One region of the Streptomyces sp. NPDC096152 genome, then DNA from elsewhere that is predicted to be linked to it. Evidence: riboswitches for the same ligand, from Rfam matches in the RefSeq annotation. Region 1 holds a riboswitch; each other region holds the start of a gene.
What was found. A riboswitch is a leader RNA that binds a small molecule or an ion and turns the genes downstream of it on or off. The one in region 1 is predicted to bind cyclic di-AMP.
Positions count from the first base shown of each region.

Region 2: linked by a shared signal. The riboswitch ahead of ACIQ9G_RS20485 (M23 family metallopeptidase) and the one ahead of ACIQ9G_RS32090 (M23 family metallopeptidase) in region 1 are both predicted to bind cyclic di-AMP.
Region 3: linked by a shared signal. The riboswitch ahead of ACIQ9G_RS22720 (C40 family peptidase) and the one ahead of ACIQ9G_RS32090 (M23 family metallopeptidase) in region 1 are both predicted to bind cyclic di-AMP.

Region 1 covers NZ_JBIWFW010000011.1:82,564-86,546, forward strand. Annotated here, with positions in the region: gene ACIQ9G_RS32080 (HPr family phosphocarrier protein) at 142-423, shown strand; gene ACIQ9G_RS32085 (GntR family transcriptional regulator) at 654-1,349, opposite strand; gene ACIQ9G_RS32090 (M23 family metallopeptidase) at 1,551-2,321, opposite strand; cyclic di-AMP (ydaO/yuaA leader) riboswitch at 2,335-2,495, opposite strand; gene ACIQ9G_RS32095 (M16 family metallopeptidase) at 2,747-3,983, opposite strand, start outside.
Region 2 covers NZ_JBIWFW010000005.1:609,918-613,900, forward strand. Annotated here, with positions in the region: gene ACIQ9G_RS20465 (amino acid permease) at 1-211, shown strand, start outside; tRNA gene ACIQ9G_RS20470 (tRNA-Lys) at 448-520, shown strand; gene ACIQ9G_RS20475 (dihydrofolate reductase family protein) at 629-1,759, shown strand; tRNA gene ACIQ9G_RS20480 (tRNA-Met) at 1,858-1,931, shown strand; cyclic di-AMP (ydaO/yuaA leader) riboswitch at 2,302-2,459, shown strand; gene ACIQ9G_RS20485 (M23 family metallopeptidase) at 2,471-3,502, shown strand; gene ACIQ9G_RS20490 (aldo/keto reductase) at 3,585-3,983, shown strand, end outside.
Region 3 covers NZ_JBIWFW010000006.1:477,197-481,179, forward strand. Annotated here, with positions in the region: gene ACIQ9G_RS22705 (ANTAR domain-containing protein) at 1-310, opposite strand, end outside; gene ACIQ9G_RS22710 (ATP-dependent Clp protease proteolytic subunit) at 487-1,122, shown strand; gene ACIQ9G_RS22715 (hypothetical protein) at 1,130-1,429, shown strand; cyclic di-AMP (ydaO/yuaA leader) riboswitch at 1,812-1,993, shown strand; gene ACIQ9G_RS22720 (C40 family peptidase) at 1,997-2,470, shown strand; gene ACIQ9G_RS22725 (ATP-binding protein) at 2,651-3,115, opposite strand; gene ACIQ9G_RS22730 (helix-turn-helix domain-containing protein) at 3,328-3,983, shown strand, end outside.

The DNA.
Region 1 (3,983 bases):
CAGTCTGTGGGAGGCACATGTCGGGCCGAGGCCGCGGCCCGACGCCCTCCCGGGTACGGAACACCGGACCGCTCCGGGAGGGTGCCGCGCGATATGGAAAACTGGTCTAGACAACCCTGAACACCTGAAGGGCAGCATCACATGGCTGAGCGCCGCGTCAACGTCGGCTGGGCCGAGGGCCTCCACGCCCGCCCCGCTTCCATCTTCGTCCGGGCGGCCACGGCCGCAGGGGTCCCCGTGACGATCGCCAAGGCCGACGGCACCCCCGTCAACGCGGCCTCCATGCTGGCCGTCCTCGGCCTCGGCGCCCAGGGCGGCGAGGAGGTCGTCCTGGCCTCCGACGCCGAGGGCGCGGAGATCGCCCTCGACCGGCTGGCCAAGCTGGTCGCCGAGGGGCTCGAGGAGCTCCCCGAGACGGTCTGACCGCCTCACCGCGCGCAGGAGGCGGCGTCGCCCTTTCCGGGCGGCGCGGCCTCCTGCGTTCCGGCGGGTCCGTCCGACGTTTCGGCGGGTCCGACGAATTGGCGCGGACATTCGTCCTGGGACGGCGCGCACCCCTCGGGGCACGCCGATCGGAAATTCCCGGGGTCATGGAAAAGGGCAGCCGAAATACACCTCGGCCGAATATCCCTTCTTTGTATACGGTGCTCGTGTTAATAGCACGGGCCCGACGTGTTTACGGGATGTTGCGAAGTCCTCACACGGTCGGCGCGGGGCGCGGCGCCGGGCGGACGCAGCCGGTGCGCGGCCGTCGCGCGCTCGGTGTGCACGGCGGTGACCGTCCGCGCCCGCTCGCCGTCGCCCCGCGCGACGGCGTCCACGATGGCGCCGTGCTCCACCCAGGACTCCACCGGGTCGGCCGGCGCCGCGACCGTGTACATCCAGGAGATCTTGTGCCGCAGCTGGGTCAGCATCGAGGTCAGCGCGGGGCTGCCGGAGGCCTGGGCGAGCGTCTCGTGGAACCAGCCGCCCAGGGAGCGCAGGTCCTCGCTGCTGCCCCTGCGGGCCCGTTCCTGGCCCAGCCTGACCAGGCCGCGCAGGACCTTCAGATGGGCCTCGGTGCGGCGCTGGGCCGCGCGGGCGGCGCCGAGGGGCTCCAGGAGCATCCGCATCTCCAGCAGGTCCGCCGCCTCCTGCTCGGTCGGCTCGGCCACACACGCGCCCGCGTGCCGCCGGGTCACCACGAAACCCTCGGCCTCCAGGGTGCGCAGGGCCTCGCGCACGGGGACGCGCGAGACGCCGTAGCGGCGCGCGAGGACTTCCTCGGTGAGCCGGCTGCCGCGCTCGTGGACGCCTGCGACGATGTCGTCCCGGATCGCCGTGCACACCGAGTGCGCCGGAATACGCATGACCGACCTCCGCCTTAATCCCCGTGAAACGTCGACGATGGACGCCCGTTCCGTGACTCTATTGCAATGAGCCGGAATTTCCGACGGCGGGTCGGAATCCATGGAGTTTTTTTGGACAGCGGGGCGTCCTAAACGCCGAAAGCCCCGGCTGCGAGAGCCGGGGCTTCGGATGCGCGGGAGGCGGGCGGCGCCGGTGCCGCGTCAGACGTCGACGCCGTGCTTGCGGAGGTAGGCGACGGGGTCGATGTCGGAGCCGTACTCCGGGGTGGTGCGGGCCTCGAAGTGCAGGTGCGGTCCGGTGACGTTGCCGGTGGCGCCGGAGAGCCCGATCTGCTGGCCCGGCACGACCTTCTGGCCCACCGAGACGCCGATGGACGACAGGTGGCCGTACATGGTGTACATGCCGTCGGCCATCCTGATCACGACCTGGTTGCCGTACGCCCCGCCCCAGCCCGTGTTCACGACGGTGCCCGTGCCGACCGCGTGGACGGCGGTGCCGCTGGAGGCGTGGAAGTCGATACCGGTGTGGGAGCCGGACGACCACAGGGTGCCGCCGGTCTTGTACCCGGTGGAGACGTAGGAGTCGGAGATCGGCGCCACGAAGGTGTTGAGGCGCTTGCGCTCGGCCGCGCGGGCCGCGCGCTCCTTGGCCTCACGCGCCGCCTCGCGGGCCTTCCGCGCCTGCTCGGCGGCCTTCTCGCGCGCGGCCTCCTCGGCCTGCTTCTGGGCGGCGGCCCGGTGCTGGGCGACGGCCTGTGCGTCGATCTTCTCGGCGACGGAGTCACCGATGGTGACGACCGGGGTGAGACCGGTGTCCTCGGGAGCGGGCGTCTCGGCGGCCAGGGCCGGGGCGGCGGAGAGGGTGCCGAGGACGCCGGAGGTGGTGAGGGCGGCGACGCCCACCGCGCGTGCGGTGGTGCGGTGCATCCGGCTGGGACGACGGTGCTTCCCGGTGGCGCGGGTGAACGCCATGCAGACGTTGTTCCTTTCCTTCCTTCTCGCCTACCGGGTTAGCTGACGGGTTCGGAGCAGGAAGGTCTCCTACGGACCCCCTCGCGGCACGCGCGGGTGTCCGATTCACCCCAGGGACGGTGGGTCCCCGGCTCCCCTGGCTCGCGCCGTACGGGGACTCGGCGATGACTGTCCGGTGCCGCGGGCGCGGCGCGTTGCCTGACGGACAGCCGGACCGACGCTAAACGGGCCCGCTTTCAAATCCCAAACGAATGGTGGGTTTTGTAGCGCAGGACACAGGGCAGAAAGGCAGCCTCTCCCTCAATTCGGACATCAGGGAGCCCCGGTGACACTTCGGCCACCGGGGCTCCCTCACGCGTACCGCTCGCCGGCCGCCCGCGCGGGTGGGTGGGCGCGGACCCGTGCCGCGCGGGCGCCGCGGCCGCCTATTCGGCTGCCACGACGCCGACTTGACCGATGCCGAGGGCCTCGACCGGCTCCTTGATCTGCGCCGCGTCACCGACGAGGACGGTCACCAGGCGGTCCACCGGGAAGGCGTTGACGACCGCCGCGGTGGCCTCCACCGTGCCGGTCGCGGCGAGCTGCTGGTACAGCGTCGCCTGGTAGTCGTCGGGCAGGTGCTGCTCGACCTGGTCGGCCAGCGTGCCCGCCACGGCCAACGCCGTCTCGTACTTGAGCGGTGCCACGCCCACCAGGTTCTGCACGGCGACGTCCCGCTCGGCGTCGGTCAGACCGTCGGCGGCGAGCTTGCGCAGGACCGTGAACAGGTCCCCCAGCGCCGGGCCGGTGTTCGGGGTGTCGACGGAGCCGCTGATCGCGAGCATCGAGGCGCCCGAGCCGTCGGGAGCGGAGCGCAGCACCTGGCCGAACGCCCGCACGCCGTAGGTGTAGCCCTTCTCCTCGCGCAGGACGCGGTCCAGACGGGAGGTGAGGGTGCCGCCGAGGCAGTAGGTGCCCAGCACCTGGGCGGGCCACACGCGGTCGTGCCGGTCGGGGCCGATACGGCCGATGAGCAACTGCGTCTGGACGGCGCCCGGGCGGTCCACGATCACCACGCGGCCGGTGTCGTCGGCGGTGACGGGCGGCACGGGCCGCGGCTTGGCCTGCGAGCCGCTCCACGCGCCCAGGGTCTCGCCGAGCAGCGCGTCGAGGTCGATGCCGGTGAGGTCGCCGACGACCACGGTGGTGGCCGTGGCGGGGCGGACGTGGCGGTCGTAGAAGGCGCGGACCGCCGCCGAGTCGATGGTCCGGACCGTCTCCTCGGTGCCCTGGCGCGGGCGCGACATGCGCGAGGAGGCCGGGAACAGCTCCTTGGAGAGCTCCTTGGCGGCGCGGCGGGACGGGTTGGCCAGCTCGTGCGGGATCTCGTCGAGCCGGTTGCGCACCAGCCGCTCGACCTCGCTCTCGGTGAAGGCGGGGGCCCGCAGCGCGTCGGAGAGCAGGCCGAGCCCCTTGGCCAGGCGCGACGCCGGGACCTCCAGGCTCAGGCGGACGCCGGGGTGGTCGGCGTGCGCGTCGAGAGTGGCGCCGGCGCGCTCCAGCTCGGCGGCGAACTCCTCGGCGGAGTGCTTGTCGGTGCCCTCGGAGAAGGCCCGCGCCATGATCGTGCCGACGCCGTCCAGGCCGGCCGGCTCCGCCTCCAGGGGCGCGTCCAGCAGCACC
Region 2 (3,983 bases), on a different contig from region 1:
CGTGATCACCGTCCTGTTCATGCTGCCGCAGGTCTCCCCGGTCACCTGGGAGACGTTCAACTACGCCCCGGTCGCCGTCCTGGTGGTCCTCGGTTTCGCCGCGACCTGGTGGCTCGCCTCCGCGCGCCACTGGTTCCTCAACCCCACCCACGCACGCACCCTCGCCCGCGAGGCCGCCCGCACCGGCGCCCCCGAACCGGCCGACCCCTGACCCGAACGCGAACCGGCCGACCCCTGACCCGAACGCCCCGCCCGCCGCCCGTACGGCACGCCCCCGACCGGGCCCCGCCGCCCGCAGGCACGCTCCCGACGGCCGTTCGGCACCCGCACGGCACTCTCCCGACCGGCCACCTGGACACCCTTACGGCACACTTCCGGCCCGGCACCCCCGATACCCGATCGGACAGGCGGCCTGCTCCGGCTATGCTCGGGTAGGCAACATCGCCTGGGCCCTTAGCTCAATTGGCAGAGCAGTGGACTTTTAATCCATTGGTTGTGGGTTCGAGTCCCACAGGGCCTACGAGAGAGGCCCCGCCCCGGAGGACTCCGTGGCGGGGCTTCAGGCGTTTCCGCGGCAACTTCCCCGGCGGCTCACGCAGTTCCGTTCCCGCAGAGAGAGCGCGCGCCGATGCCCCGTCCGTACGTCCTGCTGTCCGCCGCCGTCTCCCTCGACGGCTACCTGGACGACACCGGCCCCGAGCGGCTGCTGCTCTCCAGCCCCGCCGACTTCGACCGGGTGGACGAGGTGAGGGCCTCGGTGGACGCGATCCTCGTCGGCGCCGGCACCATCCGCGCCGACAATCCGCGGCTGCTGGTCAACTCGCCCGAGCGGCGGGCCGCCCGGGTCGCCGCCGGGAAGCCGGAGTACCCGCTGAAGGTGACGGTCAGCGCGGCCGGCGAGCTGGACCCGGCCGCGCGGTTCTGGCACACGGGCGGCGAGAAGGCCGTCTACACGACCGACCGGGGCGCCGAACGGCTGCGCGGGGCCGGCCTCGCCGCCGATGTCGTCCCGCTGGGCGCCGAACTCGACTGGCGGCGGCTGCTGGAGCATCTGCACGACGTGCGTGGGGTGCGGCGGCTGATGGTCGAGGGCGGCGGGACCGTGCACACCCAGCTGCTTCAGCAGAGCCTCGCGGACGAGCTCCAGCTCGTGCTCGCCCCGCTCCTCGTGGGCGACCCGCGGGCGCCGCGGCTGTTCGGGCCGGGCGTCTACCAGGGCGGACGGCTGCGGCTCGTGGAGACTCGGGCCATCGAGGACGTGGTCCTCATGCGCTACGAGCCGACGGCTCCCGGCACCGGGACCCTCGCCTCGCCCGCGGACCGGCACTGGCTCCGGCTGGCGTGCGACCTGGCGGCGCTCTGCCCGCCCTCGCGGACCGCGTTCAGCGTGGGCGCGGTGGTGGTGGCCGCCGACGGCACCGAACTCGCCCGGGGCCATTCGCGGGAGGGCGACGACCCCGTCGTGCACGCGGAGGAGGCGGCGCTGGCCAAGGTGGACCCGGCGGACCCGCGGCTGGCCGGCGCCACCGTCTACAGCAGCCTGGAGCCGTGCGCGCGGCGTGCCTCCCGGCCCCGCCCGTGCGCCCGGCTGATCCTCGACGCGGGTGTACGGCGAGTGGTCACGGCCTGGCGTGAACCGGACACGTTCGTCGAGGGCGCCGACGGGTCCGGGACGCTCGCGGCCGGGGGCGCGCGGACCGTACTCGTCCCTGAGCTGGAGGAACGGGCCAAGGCTCCGAACCGGCATCTGACCGGCTGAGCGGTACCGCGCCGCCGGCCCGGGAGGGGCGCGGGGCGGAGGCCGGACTCCATGCGTGTGCATTCGGCCTCGCGGATGGGGTACAGTTGGTCTCACGACGCGGGGTGGAGCAGCTCGGTAGCTCGCTGGGCTCATAACCCAGAGGTCGCAGGTTCAAATCCTGTCCCCGCTACTGAAGACTCAGGGCCGGAATCCGATCAAGGATTCCGGCCCTGAGTGTTTCCCGTCCCACCGTGTCCTCCGGTCGGCCCTCAGGTCCATGGAGGGCGCCCTCGGCCCGTACTCCCGGGCCGGCGGGTGTCGCCCTTGATCATTGTCACGGCGGGTGAGTGATCCGCGCCGGAGCGCACGGCAAGTGACACACCGTCAGAAATCCGCTGCCGCGGAGGGTGGGTCAACTCGCCCGATTTTCGTCGCGCATGGCCCGAACGTCTGGCCAAAAAGGTTTAATGATCAAGTCGAACGGCTTGGAATCAGAGGCTCGCGTCTATTAACGTTCGATAACGCAGCGCGGTCGTCCCAGCCGTCACAAGCGACGGCTCCGTGCGCGCGCGCCGAATCCCGCAAGGGAACCGGGGAACCACCAACTTGGGGTGAATCGGGCGTCAACCACCGTGCTCGCACGTCTGGTTTACGCGCGTAGGAGACCTTCCCGCTCCGAACCCGTCAGCTAACCCGGTAGGCGAGACGGAAGGAAAGGAGCACGCCCGAGTGGCGTCCAACCGCCCCGCCCCCGAAGCCCCGTTCGTGCCGGGTCAGCGCACCGAAACCTTCGGCTACGGCAGTTACCGCACCGACGAGGGCCCCTGGGAGGAGTGGAATCCCACCGAGGAGTCCGTCCAGCCGGTCCGGGGTCGGCACCGCGTCGCCAAGCAGCGCGGCGGCGGGCTCGCCCGCAGCTCCACCGTTCTCGGTGTCGGCGTCATAGCCGCCGTCGGCGCGGGTGGCATCGCCAGCGCCCACACCGGCAAGCCGCCGGTGTCCATCTCCATGCCCGACCTGCCCTCCGTGGGCTCCCTCTTCGACGACGAGCCCGCGGCCCCCGAGGGCTCCGCGACGGCGCTCAGCACTCTCGGCACGAGCACCGCCGAGACCACCGAGAGCGCCTCCGACGCGGGCGAGGCGCTGCGCAACCGCATCATGGCGCAGGCCGAGCAGCAGCAGGCCCAGGTCGAGACCAAGGCCCAGAAGGCCGCCGAGGCCGCAGCCGCCAAGCAGGCCCAGGAGGCCGTCGCCAAGGCGCAGCAGGAGGCCGAGGCGAAGGCCGCCGCCGCGAAGAAGAAGGCGGAGGAGGAGGCCAAGCGGAAGGCCGAGGCCGAGCGCCTGGCCGAGCTGGCCAAGCAGTACACGCTGCCGACCCCCTCGTACACGATCACCGGCACCTTCGGTCAGCCCGGTTCCATGTGGTCCTCCGGCTACCACACCGGCCTCGACTTCGCCGCTCCCACCGGAACCCTGATCAAGGCGATCCACAGCGGCACCATCACCGAGGCGGGCTGGGCCGGCGCCTACGGCTACCGCACCGTCCTCACCCTCGACGACGGCACCGAACTGTGGTTCTGCCACCAGTCCTCGATCAGCGTCAACGTCGGCCAGAAGGTGAGCACGGGCGACGTCATCGGCCGAGTGGGCGCCACCGGCAACGTCACCGGGCCGCACCTGCACCTGGAGGTCCACCCCGACGGCCAGGCCACCGGCATCGACCCGATGACGTGGCTGCGCGACAAGGGCCTCACCCCCTGACCCACCGGGTTCGCGCAAGCTTTTCCCCACGGAGCCGCCCTGATCGGAATGGGCGGCTCCGGCGCGGTTGTTGATGTCTTCCATGACTTCTCTTCGCAAGCTGAGCTCGTCCGACCTCGAGGTCTTCCCGCTCGCCCTCGGCGGCAACGTCTTCGGCTGGACCGCAGACGAGGAGGCGTCCTTCGCCGTCCTCGACGCGTACACGGCCGCCGGCGGCAACTTCGTCGACACCGCCGACTCCTACTCGGCATGGGCCGCGGGCAACCGGGGCGGCGAGTCCGAGACGATCCTGGGCAGGTGGCTGAAGGCACGCGGCAACCGCGCCGACGTCGTCATCGCCACCAAGGTCAGCCAGCACCCCGACTACCAGGGCCTGACCGCCGCCAACATCAAGGCCGCGGCCGACGCCTCGCTGCGGCGCCTGGGCACCGACCACATCGACCTGTACTACACCCACTTCGACAAGCCGGACGTGCCGGTC
Region 3 (3,983 bases), on a different contig from region 1:
CCTTCCTGAGCTCGTCCAGCTCGGGGTCCGGCAGGGCGCCGCCCTGCGCGAACTTCAGCACGTGCTCGGCGACCGTGCGCACCTTGGTGTTGGTGTGCTGGGAGACGTCCCGCAGGACCTGCCAGGCGTCCTCGGGCGCGATCCGGCCGAGGGTCACCACGGCCCCGATGGCCTGGTCGATGACGGCTCGCGAGGTCAGGGCGCACGTCAGCTGGGCGACCTCCTCGCGCAGCAGCTCGTTCTCCCGCGCCAGGCCGGAGACGGGCAGCCGCGGGCGGGGGTGCCGCCGGGAAATCTCGGAGAACGCCATGGCAGTCCCCTGGGTGGTCGAGAGGCCGTGCCCCCAGCTTCGCGCAGGAGGGCGCCGAGCACGACCCGACGCCCGCCCGCCGGGCCGGCGACCCCCCACAGACTTACGTACGTCCTGTACATTTTTTACAGACAGCAGCTCTGCCGGCCACGGCCTGTCGCATGGAGGGGTACGTCATGATCCGACCGTCCGCCCGCTACGTCCTGCCGGAGTTCACCGAGCACACCAGTGCCGGCCGGCGGACCCTGGATCCGTACTCCAAGCTGCTCGAGGAGCGGATCGTCCTCCTCGGCACCCCGGTCGACGACACCTCGGCGAACGACGTGGCGGCGCAGTTCATCCACCTCGAACACCAGTCCCCCGACCGGGACATCTCGCTGTACCTGAACTCCCCCGGCGGCTCGTTCACCGCGGCGACGGCCATCTACGACACGATGCGCTTCGTGACCTGCGACGTGGAGACGATCTGCCTGGGCCAGGTCGCCTCGTCCGCCGCGCTGCTGCTGGCGGCGGGCACCCCGGGCAAGCGGTACGCGCTGCCGGGCGCGCGTGTGGTCCTCGACCAGCCCGCGCTGCCCGAGCCGACGGAGGGTCAGGCGTCCGACCTGGCCATCCGGGCCGAGGAGCTGCTGCGGACCCGGGCCCGTCTGGAGGAGCTGCTCGCCCGGCACACCGGGCGGACGCCGGAGCAGGTACACGCGGACCTCGAACGGACGACGGTCCTCGACGCCCGGGGCGCGCTGGAGTACGGGCTGGTGGACCGGATCGTCGAGAGCCGCAAGGGGCCCGTCACCACACCGGACGCGAGGTGACCCTCCGATGCTGCCTCCCGAGCTGCCGCCGCTGCCCGCACTGACGCGCGCGGAGGCCGAGCTGATCGACCGTTACCTGGACGCCGTCGATCTGCTGGGCCGCGTCAACCCCGCCCGTCACGAGGGCACCTACCGGGCCCTGAGAGCCGCTCAGGCGCTCGCCCGCAAGGCGATCGAGCTTCGCGACGCCCTCGCGCTGATGCACGAGCGGGGTGAGACGGAACTGCACTCGGACACCCTGGCGCGGGCGCTGCGCGTGCTGGACGGCGAGCGGCGCACGGCCCGGGTCACGCTGCCGTCGGACTGACCCGGCGGGCGCCGCCGCGCTCCGCGGGCCGCCATGTCCGCGCTCCGCACGGGACGTTGGCGGCCGAACCGAAACGGGCCGAACGGGTTACCGCTCAATGGCGTAAGTGCCGCTGCTTTTTCCGGGCCCTCCGAGTTGCGCAACACGCGCGCCCGGTTGGCGGAATGACCCCTTCCGGCGCTGGTCCGAGGGTCGTCAGGGGGCGAGACATTCATTCGATCGCGTGAGTGTCCACCCGAACGGGTGAGTGGTGAGTAACAACACAAATCCCCGATTCCGTTGGGATTTTCGGACATGAGTAGGTGAAGATCCCTGTCTGACGACAAGCCCCCGCCACAGCGGCGGGGCGGTCCGGGCGGACGCCGAGTCCTGCCGCCGCCCGGATGACCGGTCGACAGAAGTGCATCGGCAGGAGTGGAGGACCCAAGCACGACGGGTCGCCGGAACGGTCACACCATGGCCGGGCCGAGCAGCCCTTGGGGTGAAGCCGCGGCAACGCGGCCGGGCTACTTCGCCAGCCCGAATCCGACAGGTCATCCTTCACAGGCGGTTGACGAAGGGTTGCGCATGACTGCGCTCAATCGTGTCCCGTCGCTGATGGCCCGGGCCGGCACCGCCTCGGCGCTGACCATCGCCGCCGTGGGCGGCTCCATCGTGGTACCGGGCGTCGCCACCGACGCCGCGGCCGCCACGACGGCGACGAAGGCCCTCCAGGTCGCGGCCTCCAAGAAGGGTGCCCCCTACAAGTGGGGCGCGTCGGGCCCGCGGAGGTTCGACTGCTCGGGGCTGACCCTCTACTCGTTCAAGAAGGCGGGCAAGAAGCTGCCCCGCACCGCCGCCCAGCAGTACAACAAGACCCACCACATCTCCGCGAAGAGCCGCCGGGCCGGGGACCTGGTGTTCTTCCACTCGGGCTCGAACGTGTACCACGTCGGCATCTACGCGGGTCACAACAAGATCTGGCACGCACCGAAGTCCGGGGACGTGGTGAGGCTGGAGAGGATCTGGACGAGGAGCGTCTGGTACGGCCGGGTCAGCTGACCCTCCTGGAGACGGTGACGGCGCCCTGGGCGCCGTCGCCACCCGCCGGGGCGCCCGGCGCCCCGGCTCCGCCACGGCCCGCGCCGACCGCTCCGCACCGCCTCCGCAGGCCCCGGAGGGCCCCAGCCCCCGCGAGTCCCCCGGTGGGCCCGCTCTGTCCGGCCTCCGCGGGCCGCCGGCCTACGGCTCCTGCTGACCGGCGGCCGGGACCGGACCCGGACGGACCCGCGCCGTCCACGGAAGCTCGACGCAGACGGTCTTGCCGCCTTCGCGGGTGGGCCGCACGGTCATACTGCCGCCACACTCGACGGTGAGCCACCGGATGATCACCATGCCCCGGCCGTTGTCCTGCTGGACGGCGGCCGGGAGTCGTTTCGGGAACCGCGGGTGGCTGTCGGTGACCCCGATGCGCAACTGCTCCTCGCGGGCGAGCACCAGGTCCACCGTGAAGGTGGGCGACTGCCCGAACGTGTGCTGCACGGCGTTGGTGGCGAGTTCGGACACCATGAGGCGGACGGTGTCGGCGGTCTCCGAGTCCGACGGCAGGCCCCACTCCGCCAGGGTTCCCACCACGAAGGCGCGGGCCGCGGCGACCGAGGCCGGACCGCTCGGCAGAGTGACGGATGCTTCCAGATGGTCTGCCATGGCGACGTCGTCCCTTTCCCACGGGACCGCAGTCCGACACGGAGCGGATGGTTCGAGTACGGTCCCGGACTGGTGCTTCGTCGTCAGACTGCCATTACCGCGTCGCTCGCGGTGGCGATCCACCAGGATATGCATATATCTGTCGCTCGAAGCGGTGAACTCTGCGACGGCAGAGCGTATTTGGGCGGCCCGGAGGGAGTAGGTGGGAGCGCATGCAGAACGGTCCCGCGGTGCGCCGTCGGAAACTGGGCGCCGAACTGCGCACTCTGCGCACCGGTGCGGGTCTCACCAGCGGTGAGGCGGCCCGGCTGGTGGGCTGGCACCAGTCGAAGGTAAGCCGGATCGAGACCGGCGCCAGTGGGGTCAAACCGGCCGACGTGCGGTTGCTTCTGGACGCGTACGCCGTCGCGGACGCCCAGCTGCGCGAGCTGCTGATGGCGCTGGCCGGGTCCGAGGACCGCGGCGGCCGACATCACTGGTGGCACGCGTACCGCGGTGTACTGCCGCCCACCTACCGGGACTTCATCAGCCTGGAGTCCCAGGCGAGCGGGATGCGCACGCTGGAGACCTCGGTCGTCCCCGGACTGCTCCAGACCCCCGAATACGCCCGCGCGGTGACCCGTGCCGCCGTCGAGGGGCTCGACGACGAGCGCCTGGACGCGCTGGTGGAGGTGCGACTGGCCCGGCAGGACGTGCTGCGCGCGCGGCCGCCGCTAGAACTGGCCGCGGTGCTGGACGAGGCCGTGCTGCGCCGGGAGGTCGGCGGACCCGAGGTGATGGCGCGGCAGCTGAACCGGCTGGTGGAGGCGGCCCGGCTGCCCCAAGTGCGGCTCCAGGTACTGCCGTTCGGCGCCGGGGCGCACGTCGG